Regions from separate parts of the Pseudomonas sp. SK3(2021) genome, predicted to be linked through region 2. Evidence: predicted binding sites of a transcription regulator. Region 2 holds the regulator's gene; the other holds the start of a gene.
The links. The regulator sigma-54, encoded in region 2, starts transcription at its own class of promoters, with help from an activator protein. The targets are predictions, from matches to a motif close to ANTGGCATNNANNTTGCTNT.
Positions count from the first base shown of each region.

Region 1 (9,818 bases), 990 kb from region 2:
AGATAGTCGGTGAGGTTGACCAGCAACTTCACGCCGCCTTCGGTGACTTCGGTGAACTTGCCCTGGGCACTCTGGCGTTCGTACTGCCTGGTGCCGCTCTGGCGCTCGCGACGCTTGATCACCACTCGGCTCTTGTCGACGTTCAACGCTTGCGGAATAGCCGCCAGGGCATCGAACAGACGGGCCTGGGCCTTTTCCGGGTCGATGGATTTCGGCGCAGCGTACTCCTGCACGTGCACCCAGTCGTGGTACAGGTCGATGGCCAGGGAGTATTCCGGCATGTCGGCATCGTAGACGCGATAGCACTCGACGCCTTCGCGCTTGGCCCACTTGCCCAGCACCTTGAGGTTCTTCTGCAGGCGGTTGGCGAACATCTGCCCGCCTTCGCTCAGGCGTGCCTGCTCGACCACCGGCGCCGGCGGCGGCTTGATCGGGTTGCCGTTCTTGTTGTACTGGCGCTCCTGCGGAACCAGCGGCGCCTTGTCGGCCTCGGCCTGTTCGCGCTCGATCTGCCGCTGCTCCGGAGTACGACGCTCACCGGTGACGAACTGGTCCGGCTGCACCTTGATCAGCAGCAGCTTGCAGGGCAAGGCGCCGTTCCAGAACGAATACTGCTTGTGGCTGCGAATACCCATGCGCTTGCCCAGGTCCGGCGCGCCGGTGAACACCGCCGCTTCCCAGCCCAGGCAGGCCTGACGCAGGCGTTCGCCGAGGTTCTGGTAGAGATACAGCAGGCTGGCTTCGTCACCCAGGCGCTCGCCGTAGGGCGGGTTGCTGATCACCAGGCCTTTCTGGTTCTGGTCCGGGCGCGGCTCGAAGGTCGCCACTTCGCCCTGGTAGATCTTGATCCACTCACTGAGACCGGCGCGCTCGACGTTGTTGCGCCCTGGCTGGATCAGCCGCGGGTCGGCTTCGTAACCGCGAATCCACAGCGGCGGCTTGGCCAGGCCGGCCTGCGCCCGCGCCTGGGCTTCTTCGTGCAGCTTGCGCCACAAGGCCGGGACGTGACCGAGCCAGGCGGTGAAACCCCACTGCTCGCGCTTGAGGTTGGGGGCGATGTCGGCGGCGATCATCGCCGCCTCGACCAGGAAAGTGCCCACGCCGCACATCGGGTCGGCCAGGGCGCCGCCATTGGCCGCAATACGTGGCCAGCCGGCACGGATCAGGATCGCCGCCGCGAGGTTTTCCTTCAGCGGCGCCGCGCCCTGCTGCAGGCGATAGCCACGCTGGTGCAGGCTGTGGCCGGACAGGTCGAGGGAAAGGATCGCTTCGCCGCGATCCAGGCGCAGGTGAATGCGCAGGTCCGGGTTGAGCTTGTCGATGGAGGGACGCTCGCCGGTCGGCGTGCGCAGCCGGTCGACGATGGCATCCTTGACCTTCAAGGCGCCGAAGTGGGTGTTGTCGATGCCCGAGCCGTGGCCGCTGAACTCCACCGCCAGGGTGCCGTCCGCCAGCATGTGGTCCTGCCAGTCGACGTCGTGCACGCCGTGATAGAGGTCTTCGGCGTCCTTCATCGGGAAGCGCTTGAGCACCAGCAGTACCCGGTTGGCCAGGCGCGACCAGAGGCACAGGCGGTAAGCGGTCTCCATGTCGGCCATGCCGCGCACGGCCGAGGTATGTTCGCGCGCTTCTTCAAGGCCAAGCCCGGCGGCTTCCTCGATGAGCAGGCCTTCAAGGCCTTTGGGACAGGTGAGGAAGAGTTCGTAGCGATCCGACATGGGAGTTCAGGGCCTTTAGCAATAAGTGAACGGACAACGCATCGTCCGCCCGGTTTTCAATCAAGCGCTTTTCTTGAAGAGCGCTCGCGTGGCACGAATCTGTGCCGTCCCGCCCCTGCTGTTCAGCTCGCCGCTAGCGGTGACCACTGGGGGTCAAAAGAGCTTAGATGCCGGGGCAGATAAATAAGTCAGCGTAACAAAAGGTCATAACTCGACCTTTCATCGAATAATACCTGAGTGCAACGGAATGAGATTCTCACTAAAGCATTAAGCCCATCATCCAGTAAGAGGCTGATCAGAGCGAGGTTTGCCTGACTGACCCGATGTAAAGCAGGTCGTTCTTATGGCCTTAGCATCATTATCGTTACGTCCTTATGACAAAACGATCATTCCCACGTTGTGACGCATTGGTTAGAAATCAACTCAGGTTGGCGCCGCAACGACGCCAGCACCACGCTCGCGACGCCGGCAGCGAGCACCAACGGCAGAAGCATTCTGCCCGGCCTCAAACGAGGCCGACGGGACATAAGACAGTCAACAAGTGAGGGAAACACCCTATGAGAAGACTTAAGCGTGATCCGTTGGAAAGAGCATTTTTGCGCGGATATCAGTATGGCGTTCATGGCAAGTCCCGTGAGCTTTGCCCATTTACTCTACCGTCGGTACGCCAAGCCTGGATCAATGGCTGGCGAGAAGGACGCGGCGACAACTGGGACGGTATGACCGGCACTGCGGGAATCCACAGACTCAACGAACTTCACGCCGTCGGCTAAAACAGGGCACACATTCCGACACCAACATCTGAATACGTAACGACTTAACCACGCACGTCCCATCCGGACGGCGGGCTGCGGCCCAGGGGCTCCTTTCAGGAGCCCTTTTTATTGGCCGCGCAACAAGCGCTCCTCAGCGCAACGCCGCGATCGCGTCCACCGATTCGCGAATCAGCGCCGGGCCCTTGTAGATGAAACCCGAATACAACTGCACCAGGCTGGCGCCGGCAGCGATCTTTTCCGCCGCATGCTTGCCTTCGGTGATACCGCCCACCGCGATGATCGGCAAACGCCCGGCCAGCTCGCCCGCCAGCACCTTCACGGTGTGGGTGCTCTTGTCGCGCACTGGTGCGCCGGACAGGCCGCCCGCCTCGTCGCCATGCTCCATGCCTTCGACGCCGACGCGGCTCAGGGTGGTGTTGGTGGCGATGACCGCGTCCATCCCGGTTTCGATCAGGGCTTGCGCCACTTCGGCGGTTTCTTCGTCGGTCATGTCCGGGGCGATCTTGATCGCCAGCGGCACCCGCTTGCCATGCTGCACCGCCAGCTCCTGCTGACGCTGGCTGAGGGCGCCGAGCAGCTGCTTGAGCGACTCGCCGAACTGCAGGCTGCGCAGGCCCGGGGTGTTGGGCGAGCTGACGTTGACCGTCACGTAGCTGGCGTGGGCATACACCTTGTCCAGGCAGATCAGGTAGTCATCCACCGCGCGCTCGACCGGGGTGTCGAAGTTCTTGCCGATGTTGATCCCCAGCACGCCCTTGTACTTGGCCGCGGCCACCCGGGCCAGCAGGTGATCGACACCCAGGTTGTTAAAACCCATGCGGTTGATGATCGCTTCGGCTTCCGGCAGGCGGAAGAGCCGTGGCTTGGGGTTGCCCGGCTGCGGGCGTGGAGTAATGGTGCCGATTTCGACGAAACCGAAACCCAGCTGGGCAAAACCGTCGATGGCCGCACCGTTCTTGTCCAGGCCCGCCGCGAGCCCGACCGGGTTCGGGAAGTCCAGGCCCATGACCTTCACCGGCATCTGCGCCGGCGCCTTGCACAGCAAGCCATTGAGGCCCAAACGCCCGCCCGCGCCGATCAGGTCCAGGGACAGATCATGGGAGGTTTCCGGGGAGAGTTTGAACAACAGCTGGCGGGCCAGGGTATACATGGGCGGGTTTGACTCGGTGGCGGCGAAATGAGGCGGCGATTATAGCCGGGCATGAGGCTGGCAGGCGAGGCACACGGCGAAATCAGCGGTGAATGGCATATGCCTTGCACCACAGCCTGCATCAGCACCCAGGCCAATGGCGGCATGGGCCGCAAGACAAAGGCGTCGTTACCCCGCCGGCTCTGCCTGGCGTGGGTGCGACGTTTTTTTATGGCCGCTTTTTATGGAGGGCTCCACCCCATGAACGAACTCCCCGTCAGCCCGCTGGCCTGGGTCAACGGCAGCGATGCCCCGGAAAAGACCGCGATCAACCTCGGTTTCATGGCCTTGAGCGACTGCGCCTCAGTGGTGGTCGCCGCCACCCAGGGCTTTGCCCAGCCTTATGGCCTGACCCTGAACCTCAAGCGCCAGGCGTCCTGGGCCAACCTGCGGGACAAGCTGGTGAGCGGCGAGCTGGATGCCGCCCACAGCCTGTACGGCCTGATCTACGCCGTGCACCTGGGCATCGGCGGGGTCAACGCCAGCGACATGGCGGTGCTGATGGGCCTGAACCAGAACGGCCAGAGCATCAACCTCTCGCGGGAGCTCCAGGCGCTGAATGTGACCAGTCCTGAAGCGCTTCACCAGCATGTGCACCAAAGCCGGGCAAGACTGACCTTCGCCCAGACCTTCCCCACCGGCACCCACGCCATGTGGCTGTATTACTGGCTGGCCGCCCAGGGCATCCATCCGTTGCAGGACGTCGACAGCGTGGTGGTGCCACCGCCACAAATGGTCGCGCACCTGCAGGCCGGGCGCATCGACGGCTTTTGCGTGGGCGAGCCCTGGAGCGCCAGCGCGGTGAACCAGAACCTGGGCTTCACCCTGGCCACCAGCCAGGCGATCTGGCCCGACCACCCGGAAAAAGTCCTCGGCTGCACCCGCGCCTTTGTCGAGCAGTACCCCAATACCGCAAGGGCCCTGGTCATGGCGATCCTCGAGGCCAGCCGCTTCATCGAGCAGAGCCGCGAGAACCGCCAGGGCACCGCGCAACTGCTGAGCGCCCGCGAGTACCTCGATACGCCGCTGGGCTGCATCGAGCCGCGCCTGCTCGGCGAGTATGCCGACGGCCTCGGCAACCGCTGGCAGGACCCGCACGCACTGCGCTTTCATAATGAAGGCGCGGTCAACCTGCCGTATCTGTCCGACGGTATGTGGTTCATGACCCAGTTCCGCCGCTGGGGTTTGCTGCGCGAAGACCCTGACTACCTGGGCATCGCGCGCCAGGTGCAGCAACTCGAGCTCTATCGTGAAGCCGCCAGCGCAGTCGGTGTCGCGTCCTGGGGCCAGGACATGCGCAGCAGCCAGTTGATCGACGGCAAGCGGTGGGACGGGTCGGACCCGGCCGCCTATGCCCGCAGCTTCCGGCTGCACGCCATGAGCGACAGCTCGCCTCTTCTCGCCAGCCGCTGACAGGAGCCCGAGACCATGTTGCGTATCCTGCTGATCAACGACACCGCCAAGAAGGTCGGTCGGCTCAAGGCGGCCCTGATGGAAGCCGGTTTCGAGGTAATCGACGAGTCGGGCCTGACCATCGACCTGCCGACGCGCGTCGAAACGGTGCGCCCGGACGTGATCCTGATCGATACCGAATCACCGAGCCGCGATGTGATGGAGCAAGTGGTGCTGGTCAGCCGCGACCAGCCACGGCCGATCGTGATGTTCACCGACGAGCACGACCCCGACGTGATGCGCCACGCTATCAAGTCCGGGGTCAGCGCCTACATAGTCGAAGGCATCCAGGCCCAGCGCCTGCAGCCCATTCTCGATGTGGCCATGGCCCGCTTCGAGAGCGACCAGGCCTTGCGCGCGCAGCTGCAGGCCCGCGACCAGCAACTGGCCGAGCGCAAGCGCATCGAGTTGGCCAAGGGCCTGTTGATGAAGATGAAAGACTGCAACGAAGAACAGGCCTACACCCTGATGCGCCGCCAGGCCATGAGCCGGCAGCAGAAGCTGATCCAGGTGGCGGAGCAGATCATCGCCATGAGCGAGTTGCTTGGCTGAATCCCACGGCTGCGGTGCGGCGGCCTATCGCGGGCAAGCCTCGCTCCTACGGAAGATGACCGTGAGTTTCCACAGGCACGAGGCTTGCCCGCGATGAGGAACGCCGGGACTGCAACTCTTGGCACAGATCTGGCTATGTAATCGACACAGGTAACCAACGGCGGTTGCCCCACCTACGACAAAGACGTCGCACACCCTTCTCGCCTCAGGCGATACGGGTTGCGGCGTTTTTTCGTTTTGGCCCCACAGCCCGGGGCCGGTGGAGCGGCCGTAATGGCGCCCCACGCAAAAGCTCATGACTCCTTTCGAGACTCTTTACAGCTGAGGTGCGCGATGAATTCAAGCTTCTGGAAATCCGGCCACACCCCGACACTGTTCGCGGCCTTCCTCTACTTCGACCTGAGCTTCATGGTCTGGTACCTGCTCGGCCCGCTGGCCGTGCAGATCGCCGCCGACCTGCAACTGACCACCCAACAGCGTGGGCTGATGGTGGCCACGCCTATCCTGGCTGGCGCCGTGCTGCGTTTCGCCATGGGCCTGCTGGCCGATCGCCTGTCCCCCAAGACCGCCGGGCTGATCGGCCAGGTGATCGTCATCGGCGCGCTGTTCTGCGCCTGGAAGCTGGGCATCCACAGTTATGAACAGGCCCTGCTGCTGGGGCTGTTCCTGGGCATGGCCGGCGCCTCGTTCGCCGTGGCCCTGCCGCTGGCCTCGCAATGGTATCCACCGCAGCACCAGGGCAAGGCGATGGGCATCGCCGGGGCCGGCAACTCCGGCACGGTATTCGCGGCCCTGTTCGCGCCCTTGCTGGCCGGTGCCTTCGGCTGGAGCAACGTATTCGGCTTCGCCCTGATCCCGCTGGTCCTGACCCTGGTGCTGTTCGCCTGGATGGCCAAGAACGCCCCGGAACGGCCCAAGGCCAAATCCATGGCCGACTACTTCAAGGCCCTGGGCGACCGCGACAGCTGGTGGTTCATGTTCTTCTACAGTGTGACCTTCGGCGGCTTCATCGGCCTGGCCAGCGCCCTGCCTGGCTACTTCAACGACCAGTACGGCCTGAGCCCGGTCACCGCCGGCTACTACACCGCCGCCTGCGTGTTCGGTGGCAGCCTGATGCGGCCACTGGGTGGGGCGCTGGCCGATCGTTTCGGCGGCATTCGCACGCTGCTGGTGATGTACAGCGTTGCGGCGGTGTGCATCGCCGCGGTCGGCTTCAACCTGCCCAGCTCCTACGCGGCCCTGGCCCTGTTCGTGTGCACCATGCTTGGCCTGGGTGCGGGTAACGGCGCGGTCTTCCAGTTGGTGCCACAACGCTTCCGCCGCGAGATCGGGGTGATGACCGGGCTGATCGGCATGGCCGGCGGCATCGGCGGTTTCGCCCTGGCCGCGGGCATGGGCGCGATCAAGCAAAGCACCGGCAGCTATCAAATGGCGCTGTGGCTGTTCGCCAGCCTGGGCGTGCTGGCCTGGTTCGGCCTGCACGGGGTGAAACGCCGCTGGCGGACCACCTGGGGCTCCGCCGCGGTCACCGCGGCCCGGGTCTGAACCGTCCATGAGCCTGCGACTGAGCCATGCCCAGGCTAGCGCCATCGGGCCGCGCGCGGAAAACCAGGACGCCTTGCGCCTGGTCACCCCGGCGCCGACCCTGGCCGCCAGCAAGGGCCTGCTGTTCGCCATCGCCGACGGCGTCAGCCAATGCGCCGACGGCGGCCTCGCCGCGCGCTCGACCTTGCAGGCGCTGGCGCTGGACTACTACGCCACCCCGGAAACCTGGGCCGTGGCCCAGGCCCTGGAGCGCCTGCTGCTGGCGCAGAATCGCTGGCTGCAGGCCAACGGTGGCGGCCAGCCGCTGCTGACCACCGTCAGCGCCCTGGTGCTGCGCGGCCGGCGCTTTACCCTGGCCCATGTCGGCGACTGCCGGGTCTATCGCTGGCATGCCGATCAGTTGCAACGCATCAGCGTCGACCACGTCTGGGACCAGCCCGGCATGCAGCACGTGCTCAAGCGTGCCCTGGGCCTGGACCAGCACCTGGTAGTGGACTTCCTCGACGGTGAGCTGCGGGAAAACGAAAGTTTCCTGATGCTCAGCGACGGGGTCTGGGCCACTCTGGGCGACACCGCCATCGCCGCGATCCTGCGCGACCAGCCCGACCTCGACAGCGCGGTGCAGACCCTGGTCAACGCCGCGCACCTGGCCGGCAGCCAGGATAATGCCAGTGCCTTGCTGGTGCGGGTCGAAGCCCTGGGCGAAAGCTCCATTGGCGACGCCCTGATTCACTTGCAGCAATGGCCATTGCCACCGCCCCTCAAGCCGGGCCAGCACTTCGAAGGCTGGCAGGTCGCCGAAGTAGTCGGGCAGAGCCAGCAGTCCCTGCTGTACCGCGTGCTCGATGTGCAACAACAACCCTGGCTGCTGAAAACCCTGCCCGCTCATCTGCACGACGATCACCAGGCCGGGCAATCGCTGCTGTCAGAGGAATGGTTCCTGCGGCGGGTGGCCGGACGGCACTTTCCCGAAGTGCATGCCGCGACCGCCCGCCAGCATCTGTATTACGTGATGCGCGAATACCCGGGGCAGACCCTGGCCGACTACCTGCAACAACAGGGCCCCTTGCCGCTGGCGCAGTGGCAGGACCTGGCCGAGCGCCTGCTGCGGGCCGTGGGCCTGCTGCACCGCCGGCAGATCCTGCACCGCGACATCAAGCCGGAAAACCTGCTGCTCGGGGACGATGGCGAGTTGCGCCTGCTGGACTTCGGCCTGGCCTATTGTCCCGGCCTGTCCGAGGACCAGGCGCACCTGCTGCCCGGCACCCCGAGCTACATCGCCCCAGAGGCTTTCACCGGCGTGGCGCCGACACCGCGGCAGGACCTGTACGCCGTGGGCGTGACCCTCTACCACTTGCTGACCGGGCATTTTCCCTACGGCGAGATCGAAGCCTTCCAGCGCCCGCGCTTCACCACCCCGGTCAGCCCCAGCCGCTATCGCCCGGACTTGCCGGACTGGCTCGAACAGAGCCTGGAACGCGCGGTACAGGCCGATCCGGCCCAACGCTATGAAACCGCCGAAGAGTGGTTGCTGGTGCTGGAACAAGGCGAACGCCGCAGCCTCAGCGTGCGCCCCAGGCCACTATTGGAACGCGAGCCGTTGAAAGTCTGGCGCACCCTGGCGCTGGTCTCGCTGCTGCTCAACCTGCTGTTGCTGTACCTGTTCCTGCATCAATGACCACCCCGTCCCCTGTAGCCCTGTAGCCGCTGTCGAGCCTCAGCGAGGCTGCGATCGACCGCGTAGCGGGCGCCAACACCGGGCCGGCAGGTTTTACGGGGCTGCGCCCCGATCGCAGCCTCGCCATGGCTCGGCAGCGGCTACAGGTGCTCCAGAAACGGGCAAGGCGCGTTGAATCGGTGCAGATTTCCCCCTTTCCACTCCCGAAAACCGCCCCGTCCTCGCTAAAACCCACGCTTGGCGAAACTTGGCACAAGCACTGCATTAACTCCCCCAACAGCACATACGACCCGGCCTTCAACGACGAAGGATGGGTTTTCCCGAGAGAACGGGACCGGACAAAGGCGTCCTGCCAGGCAACTGGCGGGACGCCTTTTTTGTTTGCGCAACGTTTATCGAGCCAGGCCCGGCACACCCGACGGCCTGTCTACGCGGAGAGCGAAATGAAACAACTCAAGCTGGTGATGATCGGCAACGGCATGGCTGGGGTACGCACCCTGGAAGAGCTGCTCAAGCTGAGCAATGAGCTGTACGACATCACGGTCTTCGGCGCGGAACCCCACCCCAACTACAACCGCATCCTGCTCTCCCCGGTACTGGCCGGCGAACAGACCTTCGAAGAGATCGTGCTCAACGACCTCGGCTGGTACCTGGACAATCACATCAAGCTGCTGCTCAACCGCAAGGTGGTAGAGATCGACCGGGTCAAGCGCCGGGTGATCGCCGAAGACGGCAGCGAAGCCGAATACGATCGCCTGCTGATCGCCACCGGCTCGACCCCGTTCATCCTGCCGATTCCCGGCAACGCCCTGCAGGGCGTGATCGGCTACCGTGATATCGCCGACACCCAGGCGATGATCGACACCGCCAAGACCTACAAGCACGCGGTAGTCATCGGTGGCGGCCTG
Region 1 covers NZ_CP061943.1:2,232,772-2,242,589, reverse strand. The annotation lists gene rlmKL (bifunctional 23S rRNA (guanine(2069)-N(7))-methyltransferase RlmK/23S rRNA (guanine(2445)-N(2))-methyltransferase RlmL) at 1-1,718, opposite strand, end outside; gene rmf (ribosome modulation factor) at 2,276-2,491, shown strand; gene IF690_RS10230 (quinone-dependent dihydroorotate dehydrogenase) at 2,625-3,644, opposite strand; gene IF690_RS10225 (CmpA/NrtA family ABC transporter substrate-binding protein) at 3,885-5,096, shown strand; gene IF690_RS10220 (ANTAR domain-containing response regulator) at 5,112-5,687, shown strand; gene IF690_RS10215 (nitrate/nitrite transporter) at 6,021-7,232, shown strand; gene IF690_RS10210 (bifunctional protein-serine/threonine kinase/phosphatase) at 7,240-8,910, shown strand; gene nirB (nitrite reductase large subunit NirB) at 9,354-9,818, shown strand, end outside.
Region 1: IF690_RS10225 (CmpA/NrtA family ABC transporter substrate-binding protein) is a predicted target of sigma-54. The motif match lies at 3,736-3,755, and genes of this name have one in related genera.

Region 2 (9,818 bases):
GACAAACTGGTAGTGCTGGACGGGCTTCTTGCCCAACTGGGCCTAAGCTATGAGCAAGTCGCCTACCTGGGCGACGATCTGCCGGACCTGCCAGTGATCCGCCGGGTCGGCCTGGGCATGGCCGTCGCCAATGCCGCCCGATTTGTCCGTGAACACGCCCATGGCGTCACCCAGGCCCGTGGCGGCGAAGGTGCCGCCCGCGAGTTCTGCGAGTTGATCCTGCGCGCCCAAGGCAGCCTTGAAGCGGCCCACGCCGCCTACTTATAGAGCCTCCCATGCTGAGCAAAAAGATTCGCAACATACTGATCTTCGGCATCATCACCGTGCTGTTCCTGGCGGTGGGGTACTGGAACATCAGCCCGGAACGCTTCCTCGACAAGCCGGTCGCGCAGGTCGACGAAAGCGCCATCGACTACTACGCCATCAACGCCCGTAGCGTGCAGTACCTGCCCGACGGCAAGCTGCAGTACGAAATGACTTCCGACAAGGTCGAACACCTCAAGGCCACCGAGGTGACCCTGCTGACCAAGCCGGACCTGCAGATGTATCGCGGCACCACCTTCCCCTGGCACGTCCAGAGCGAGCGCGGCGAAGTCAATCCGGATGGCACCCAGGTCGAGTTGATCGATTCGGTACGGGTTTCCCGCACCGACGAGAAAAATCGCAACCTGCTGATCACCACGACCCGCATGACAGTATTCCCGCAGAAGCAATATGCGCAGACCGATCAAGACGTTAGAATCGACGGCGCCGGCGGCGTGACGACTGGCAAGGGAATGAAAGCGTATTTGAAAGACGGCAGGATGAACCTGCTATCGAACGTAAGAGGACAGTATGAGGCTCGTTAAAACCCTCCCTATTTTGCTCGGTCTGGGCGCAGCACTGGGAAGCGTGAGCGCCTGGTCTCTGCCGAACGATAGCCAGCAACCGATCCGCATCCAGGCCGACGACGCTCAACTGGACGACAAGAATGGCGTAGCCACCTACAGGGGCGACGTGATCATCACCCAGGGCTCGATGAAGGTCACCGGCAATACCGTGACCATCACCCGCACCCAGGCCGGTGACATCGACGTGGTGACCTCGGTGGGCAACCTGGCCTACTTCGAACAGCTTCAAACCCAGGGCGATACCAAGCCGGTCCAGGGCTACGGCGTGACCATCCAGTACCATGCCGCGCAGAACCGCGTCGTACTGATCGACCGCGCCAAAGTCGTCGACAAGGACGGCAACATCACCCAGGGCGAGAAAATCGTCTACGACACCAACAAGAAGCTGGCCAGCGCCGGTCGCGCCACCGGCAGCAAGGTCACCGAGTCGCGCCCACGGATCGACATGGTCATCCAGCCGAAAAAGAAAACTGACGAGCAAAAGGCCCAGTAATGGCAACTCTGAAAGCTCAGCACCTGGCCAAGAGCTACAAGAGCCGCCAGGTCGTGCGTGACGTCAGCCTGTCCATCGACAGCGGCCAGATCGTCGGCTTGCTCGGCCCCAACGGCGCCGGCAAGACCACCTGCTTCTACATGATCGTCGGCCTGGTCCAGGCCGATCAGGGTCGCATCCTGATCGACGACCTGGATGTCAGCCACCAGCCGATGCACGGCCGCGCCCGCGCCGGGATCGGCTACCTGCCGCAGGAAGCCTCGATCTTCCGCAAGCTCTCGGTGGCCGACAACATCATGGCCATCCTCGAGACCCGCAAGGAGCTCGACAAGGCCGGCCGTCGCCAGGAACTGGAAAGCCTGCTGCAGGAGTTCCACATCAGCCACATTCGCGACAACCTGGGCATGAGCCTTTCCGGCGGCGAACGTCGCCGTGTGGAAATCGCCCGCGCACTGGCCACCGCCCCCAAGTTCATCCTGCTCGACGAACCCTTCGCCGGCGTGGACCCGATCTCGGTAGGCGACATCAAGCAGATCATTCATCACCTGAAGGCCAAGGGCATCGGCGTACTCATCACCGACCACAACGTCCGTGAAACCCTGGATATCTGTGAAACCGCCTACATCGTCAACGACGGTCAACTGATCGCCGAAGGCGACGCCGAAACCATCCTAGCCAACGAGCTGGTCAAGGAAGTTTACCTGGGCCATGAGTTCCGCTTGTAAGCCCTGAGGTGTTTGGCTGGTCGCCAGAGCGCCCGCCCCAATAGAACCCTGCTGTTTTTATTGTTACAGCGCTCTAGGCAAACACTTCAGTTTCAGGCATATAATTTGCTTATGTTTGGCGCTCACGCGCCCTGTAGTGGATGGCGCATGTGCGCCGGCGAATAAGGTGTTAAGCCCCTGCCATGAAACCATCGCTAGTCCTCAGAATGGGCCAGCAGCTGACGATGACACCGCAGCTGCAACAGGCCATCCGCCTGCTCCAATTGTCGACCCTGGACCTGCAACAGGAAATCCAGGAGGCCCTGGAGTCCAACCCGATGCTCGAGCGCCAGGAAGAAGGCGACGACTTCGATAGCACCGATCCGCTGGCCGACAACGCCGAGCAGAAGCCCAATACCGATATCCAGGAACCCTCCTACCAGGAAGCCGCCCCGACGGTGGACAACCTCGAGGACGGTGAATGGAACGAACGCATTCCCAACGACCTACCGGTCGACACCGCCTGGGAAGACGTCTACCAGACCAGCGCCAGCAGCCTGCCCAGCAACGATGACGATGAGTGGGATTTCACCACCCGCACCTCGGCTGGCGAAAGCCTGCAGAGCCATCTGCTCTGGCAGTTGAACCTGGCGCCCATGTCCGATACCGATCGCCTGATCGCCGTGACCCTGATCGACTGCATCAACAATCAGGGCTATCTGGATGAAACCCTCGAGGAAATCCTCGAAGCCTTCGATCCGGAGCTGGACATCGAACTCGACGAAGTCGAGGCCGTCCTGCACCGCATCCAGCAATTCGAGCCTGCCGGTATCGGCGCCCGCAACCTGGGTGAGTGCCTGCTGTTGCAGCTGCGCCAGCTACCTGCCAAGACTCCTTGGCTGACTGAAGCCAAGCGCCTGGTCACCGACTTCATCGACCTGCTCGGCAGCCGCGACTACAGCCAGCTGATGCGGCGCATGAAGCTCAAGGAAGACGAACTGCGCCAGGTCATCGAACTGGTGCAGAGCCTCAACCCACGCCCGGGCTCGCAAATAGAATCCACCGAAGCCGAATACGTGGTCCCCGATGTCATCGTGCGCAAGGACAACGAACGCTGGCTGGTGGAGCTGAACCAGGAGTCCGTGCCGCGCCTGCGCGTCAACCCGCAGTACGCCGGCTTCGTGCGACGCGCCGACACCAGTGCCGACAACACCTTCATGCGCAACCAACTGCAGGAGGCTCGCTGGTTCATCAAGAGCCTGCAGAGCCGTAACGAAACCCTGATGAAAGTCGCCACCCAGATCGTCGAGCATCAGCGCGGCTTCCTCGAGTACGGCGATGAGGCGATGAAACCACTGGTCCTGCATGACATCGCCGAAGCGGTGGGCATGCACGAGTCGACGATTTCACGGGTGACCACGCAAAAATTCATGCATACCCCTCGGGGCATTTATGAACTGAAATACTTTTTCTCCAGCCACGTAAGTACCTCCGAAGGCGGCGAATGCTCGTCCACGGCGATCCGCGCGATCATCAAAAAACTGGTCGCCGCGGAAAATCAGAAAAAGCCGTTGAGTGACAGCAAGATCGCTGGTTTACTGGAGGCACAAGGCATTCAGGTAGCCCGTCGTACCGTCGCCAAGTACCGCGAATCCCTGGGGATCGCGCCTTCGAGCGAACGGAAGCGGTTGATGTAGCCGCCGGGCTCGCCACAGCGTTCCAGTGGCAGGTCAATCGACCTGCCGCTTTATGCACTGGCAACGAAGGAGAAGCTGTATGCAAGTCAACATCAGTGGACACCAACTGGAAGTGACCGAACCTCTGCGCGCTTACATCGGCGAAAAACTCGACCGACTGGAGCGGCACTTTGACAAGATTACCAATGTGCAGGTAACGCTGGCCGTCGAGAAACTGAAGCAAAAAATCGAGGCCACGCTGCACATCCATGGTGGGGAAGTCGTCGCCAATGCAGAACATGACGACATGTATGCCGCAATCGACTTGCTCACGGACAAGCTTGACCGCCAACTGAAAAAGCATAAGGAAAAGCAACTCCACCTTCTCCAAGGCACGGGTCGCTAACACTCCCCTCCCATGATCCGACTTGAAAGCATCCTGACCCCCGGCCGTTCCCTGGTGAACGTGCCGGGCGGCAGCAAAAAGCGCGCCCTCGAACAAATTGCCAACCTGATCAGCCGAGAAGTGCCTGATCTGGAGATGCAAGATGTCTTCGAAAGCCTGATTGCCCGAGAAAAACTGGGTTCTACCGGTTTTGGCAATGGCATCGCCATTCCACACTGCCGCCTCAAAGGCTGTGAGTCGCCCATCAGTGCCCTGATGCACCTGGACGCTCCCATCGATTTCGACGCCATCGACGGCGCACCGGTCGACCTGCTGTTCGTACTGCTGGTCCCGGAAGCCGCCACCGATGCGCACCTGGAACTGCTCCGGCAGATTGCCAGCATGCTGGACCGCAAAGAGGTGCGCGACAAGCTGCGCAGCGCCACCAGCAACGAAGCCTTGTACAAGGTTGTCCTGGACGAACAGAACGGTCAGTAATCATGCGCTTGATCATCGTCAGCGGCCGGTCCGGCTCGGGTAAAAGCACCGCCCTCGATGTCCTCGAGGACAATGGCTACTACTGCATCGACAACCTGCCGGCCGGGCTGCTGCCCGAACTGGCCGAGCGGGCGCTGATCCATACCGAACTGACGCAGCCACTGGTCGCCGTTTCGATCGACGCCCGCAACCTGCCAAGCCACTTGTCGCGCTTCCCCGAACTGCTCGAGGAAGTACGCAGCCGGCATATCCAGTGCGATGTGCTGTACCTGGACGCCGACGAAGAAACCCTGCTCAAGCGCTTTTCGGAAACCCGCCGTCGCCACCCCTTGAGCAGCAACAATCGCTCTCTGGCCGAGGCGATTCAAGACGAAAGTCACCTGCTGGGTCCGATTGCCGACCTCGCCGACCTCAAGGTCAACACCACCAACCTGAACCTGTATCAACTGCGCGATACCATCAAGTTGCGCCTGTTGAACCAGCCGGAACCGGGCACCGCCTTCCTGGTGGAGTCTTTTGGGTTCAAGCGTGGCATGCCGGTCGATGCCGACCTGGTGTTCGATGTGCGCTGCCTGCCCAACCCGTACTGGAAGCCCGAGTTACGCGCCCAGTCCGGGCTCGACCAGCCGGTTGTCGAATACCTGGCCGCCCAGCCGGACGTCGAGGAAATGTTCCAGGACATCTCCAGCTACCTGCTGAAATGGTTGCCGCGTTTTGCCGCCAGCAACCGCGCCTACGTCACTATTGCCATTGGCTGTACGGGCGGCCACCATCGCTCGGTCTACCTGACCGAACGCTTGGGCCAAGTCCTGCAAAAGTCCCTGAAGAACGTCCAGGTTCGCCACCGCGACCTTAGCTGAAAGGATCTACCCCGCGATGCCTGCTCTGGAAATTGAAATCATCAACAAACTGGGTCTGCATGCCCGTGCCTCGGCCAAGTTCGTCGGCGTGGCCGGTCAGTTTCCTTGCCAGATCCGCGCCGGAAGAACGCCGGAGTCGATGGTCGACGGCAAGAGCATCATGGCGATGATGATGCTGGCCGCCGGCAAGGGCACCAAGATTCATCTGAAGACCGAAGGCGAACAGGAGCAGGAGGCGATGGAAGCGCTGGTGGCACTGATCAATAACTTCTTCGACGAAGGCGAGTAAGGTCGGCGGGGCAAACCTGCCGAAAGGCACTCAGGCGAGTGCCGTATCCATGACCATCATCAGGCAAAAGCCGACACACAAGCCCAGGCTCGCCAGCTTTTCATGACCGTTGCGTCGTGATTCGGGGATCACTTCGTGGGTCACCACCAGCAGCATGGCCCCCGCCGCCAACGCTAGCCCGAGCGGCAACAGCATCTCTGCCAGGCCCACCAACCACCCACAAAGCAACGCGAACACAGGCTCCACCAGGCCTGACGCGGCACCGATCAGGAACGCCCTGATCCTGGACATGCCGGCGCCAGCCAGCACCAGAGCAATCACCAGGCCTTCCGGCACATCCTGCAAGGCGATGCCCATGGCCAGGCTGTCCGCCTCCGGCATGCCACCGCCTGCGGAAACACCTACGGCCATTCCTTCAGGAATGTTGTGGGCGATGATGGCAAACACAAACAGCCAGATTCGTGGCGGTATGACCGGATGTTCAAGGGTGCCCACCAGTTTCTCCGGGTTGCCCCCCGACACCTTGCGATCCACCAGAAACAAGCCCAAGGCACCGAGCATGATGCCAAGGCTGACCAGGCCACTCGAAGCCCAGGGCGACAGCCCGAGTTTTTCCGCCGCGGCGATCCCGGGCACAATCAGTGAAAAAGCCGTAGCCGCCAGCATCACCCCGGCGCCGAACCCCAACAGGGTGTCACTCAGCGCCAGCGGCATCTTGCGAATGACCAGCACCGGCACCGCCCCTAGCGCGGTTCCCAGGGCACAGACCGCCCCGCCCTGTAATGCCCGCGACAAGCGCGGTTCCAGGTCCAGCCAGGACAAGCCCTGGGCAACCAGCAATGCAGTACCCGCCAACAGCAACAGCGAACCGAACGCGTAACGAAACATCCGCCCGCTGCTGATCGTCAGTGTTTCAGTGCCCATAGTCAGCCTGAGGTCTTTTATAGGTGGGGGCTCAAACCAGTGCGGCCTGGTAGCGCTGGGCTACTTCGGGCCAATTGATCACGTTGTAGAACGCATTGATGTATTCCGGCCGCCGGTTCTGGTAACGCAGGTAATAGGCGTGCTCCCACACGTCCAGACCGAGAATCGGGGTATTGCCGTTCATCAACGGGCTGTCCTGGTTACCGCTGCTCTCGACCACCAGCGTCTTTTGCGGGGTCACGCTGAGCCAGGCCCAACCGCTGCCGAAACGGGTGAGCGCGGCCTTGGTGAAGGCCTCCTTGAAACGCTCGAAACCACCTAACTGCTCGTCGATTGCCCTGGCCAGCGCTCCGTCCGGCTGGCCTCCGCCGGTTGGCGCCATCACCGCCCAGAACAACGAATGGTTGGCATGGCCACCGCCCTGGTTGATGACCGCCGCACGCAGCTTCTCCGGCAGTTGCTGGACCCCGGCCACCAGTTTTTCCACCGACCAGTCGGCCCATTCGGTGCCTTCCACGGCCGCGTTGAGGTTGTTGATGTAGGTCTGGTGATGCCTGGTGTAGTGAATCTCCATGGTCTGCGCGTCGATGTGCGGTTCCAGGGCGTCGTAGGCATAGGGCAATGCAGGCAAGGTAAAGGACATATCAATGTGCTCCGTAATGAGGGGCATTCGCGGGCGCGGCGCCGGAAGTCGATTGCGCGACATTGCTCTCCAGCAGGCGATGCGTACGGGGGTATTCACCGTGCTCACTGATGAAGTTGAGCAACTCGACGTAGGTCTTGCTGCTCTGGCGCAACGCGGCTTCCCGCAGCGACGGCGCCAGGCGGCTGTCCTGCATGGCCTGCAATAGCCGCTGGTGGATGGCGCAGAGGTATTGCGCGCTCTCCTCCGGCTGGTTCAGGCGCAGGTGCAGGTCCGCCAGGTTGTGATGGGAGATGACACAGGCCGCCACCGCTTCGTCGGCATCGCTCCAGCGCTCGAACAATACCTGCGCCAGGGCCAGGGCCTGCAAGTAATACTCACGGGCATCCACCAGGTCGCCCTGCATGAAGAAACGGTTTGCCCTTTCGATCGTGCGTTTCCAGTGCTCCATGGTGAACCTCCAAAGCAATGTCGGGATTTACACGCCGCCCGCGGTGAGTTTTTCCGGGTCGAGCAGGATCTCCAGCTGGCTGCGTGACAGATCAGTGTGTTCAAGGGCGACATCGATCACCGGGCGCCCCTGCTTGTAGGCGGTCTTGGCGATTTCAGCGGCCTTCTGGTAACCGATGATCGGGTTGAGCGCCGTGACCAGGATCGGGTTGCGCGACAGCGCCTGCTTGAGCTTGGGCTCATTGACCTTGAAGCTGGCAATCGCCTTGTCCGCCAGCAGGCGGCTGGAGTTGGCCAGCAGCTCGATGCTGCTCAACAGGTTCTGGGCGATGATCGGCAGCATGACGTTCAGCTCGAAGTTGCCCGACTGCCCCGCCACCGTGATCGTGGTGTCGTTGCCGATCACCTGGGCCGCCACCATCGCCGTGGCTTCCGGAATCACCGGATTGACCTTGCCCGGCATGATCGAGGACCCCGGTTGCAACCCTTCCAGCTCGATCTCGCCGAGGCCGGCCAACGGCCCGGAGTTCATCCAGCGCAGGTCGTTGGCGATCTTCATCAAGGTAACCGCGATGGCCTTGAGCTGGCCCGAGGCCACCACCGCGGTGTCCTGGGAGCCGATCAGGGCGAACAGGTTCTTGCCCGGCGTGAACTGCACCTGGGTCAGGTTGCTCAACTGCCGGCTGAAGCCCGCGGCGAACTGCGGGTGGGCGTTGATCCCGGTGCCCACCGCGGTACCACCTTGCGCCAGGGATTGCAGGCTCGGCAGCAGATCCTGCAGATGACCGATATTGGCCTTGAGCTGCTGCGCCCAACCCTCCAGCACCTGGCTCATGCGCACCGGCATCGCGTCCATCAGGTGGGTGCGACCGGTCTTGATGAACGGATGGACCTCGGCCGCCTTGCGCTCGATGACCTGAACCAGATGCACCAGCGCTGGCAGCAGTTGTTCGTGCAAGCCCAGCGCGGCGCTGACGTGGATGGCGGTCGGGATGATGTCGTTGCTGCTCTGCCCGCAATTCACATGGTCGTTGGGGTTGACCGGTTCGCCGAGCAAGCGGCTGGCCAGGGTGGCGATGACTTCGTTGGCGTTCATGTTGGAACTGGTGCCGGACCCGGTCTGGAAGATATCCACCGGGAAATGCTGCATGTAGTCGCCTTCCAGCAGGCCCTGGGCGGCGTCGACTATGGCCTTGCCCTGGGATTCGCTCAGTTGCTTGAGCTCGACGTTGGCCTTGGCCGCGGCGGCCTTGGCCAGGATCAGCGCGCGGATGAACTGCGCGGGCATGCGCTGGTGGCTGATGGGGAAGTTATCCACCGCACGCTGGGTCTGGGCGCCATACAGTGCCTGCTCCGGAACATGCAGTTCGCCCATGCTGTCGCGTTCGATACGGGTATTACTCATCGGGAAATCCTTGCACCAGTTCGATAAGGGGAATGGATGGCAGCAACGAGCAGGTCGCCAGTTGCCAGGCATGGCTTTGCCAACGCTTGAGCCGGCATTTGCAGAAAGACAGGCGTTCCAGGTCATGCAACGGGCGCCAGGCCTGGTCCAGGCACTGGCTGCGCCAATGCCAGGGCAGCGCGGTATCGGTAGCGGTATCGAGCAACAGGCGCAATGAGGTTTCGGCGATCAACCAGGGTGAGGTGGCGGTGCAACACGCCAGATAGCGCCCTTCGGCCAGGTAATGCTCGATCAGGCGCGGCTCGTCCGGATCGAGGGCACAACGGATCTGGCGACTCATCCAGCGCCAGCTTTCGAGGTAAGGCTGCTCGTGCAAGGCAGAACTCATGACCGGGGCTCATTCGATAATGAGATTTATTATTATATGATATTGAGAATCAAAACAAGGTCATAATCCCCCTCAAGGGCGAGCTTGTTCGCGAAGCGCATTGCCTGCCGCCGCATCCTTGTCTGACATAACGCTTATCACGAGCAAGCTCGCGCCTACCTGATCGTCAGCATTCAAAAAGTCGGGGCAATAAAAAAGCGCGCCCCCGTTCGG
Region 2 covers NZ_CP061943.1:1,238,261-1,248,078, reverse strand. The annotation lists gene IF690_RS05520 (KdsC family phosphatase) at 1-267, shown strand, start outside; gene lptC (LPS export ABC transporter periplasmic protein LptC) at 276-848, shown strand; gene lptA (lipopolysaccharide transport periplasmic protein LptA) at 835-1,383, shown strand; gene lptB (LPS export ABC transporter ATP-binding protein) at 1,383-2,108, shown strand; gene IF690_RS05500 (RNA polymerase factor sigma-54) at 2,291-3,784, shown strand; gene hpf (ribosome hibernation-promoting factor, HPF/YfiA family) at 3,864-4,169, shown strand; gene ptsN (PTS IIA-like nitrogen regulatory protein PtsN) at 4,182-4,646, shown strand; gene rapZ (RNase adapter RapZ) at 4,649-5,506, shown strand; gene IF690_RS05480 (HPr family phosphocarrier protein) at 5,523-5,795, shown strand; gene IF690_RS05475 (ZIP family metal transporter) at 5,826-6,719, opposite strand; gene IF690_RS05470 (superoxide dismutase) at 6,751-7,362, opposite strand; gene IF690_RS05465 (DUF2753 family protein) at 7,364-7,813, opposite strand; gene IF690_RS05460 (class II fumarate hydratase) at 7,841-9,217, opposite strand; gene IF690_RS05455 (FagA protein) at 9,210-9,605, opposite strand.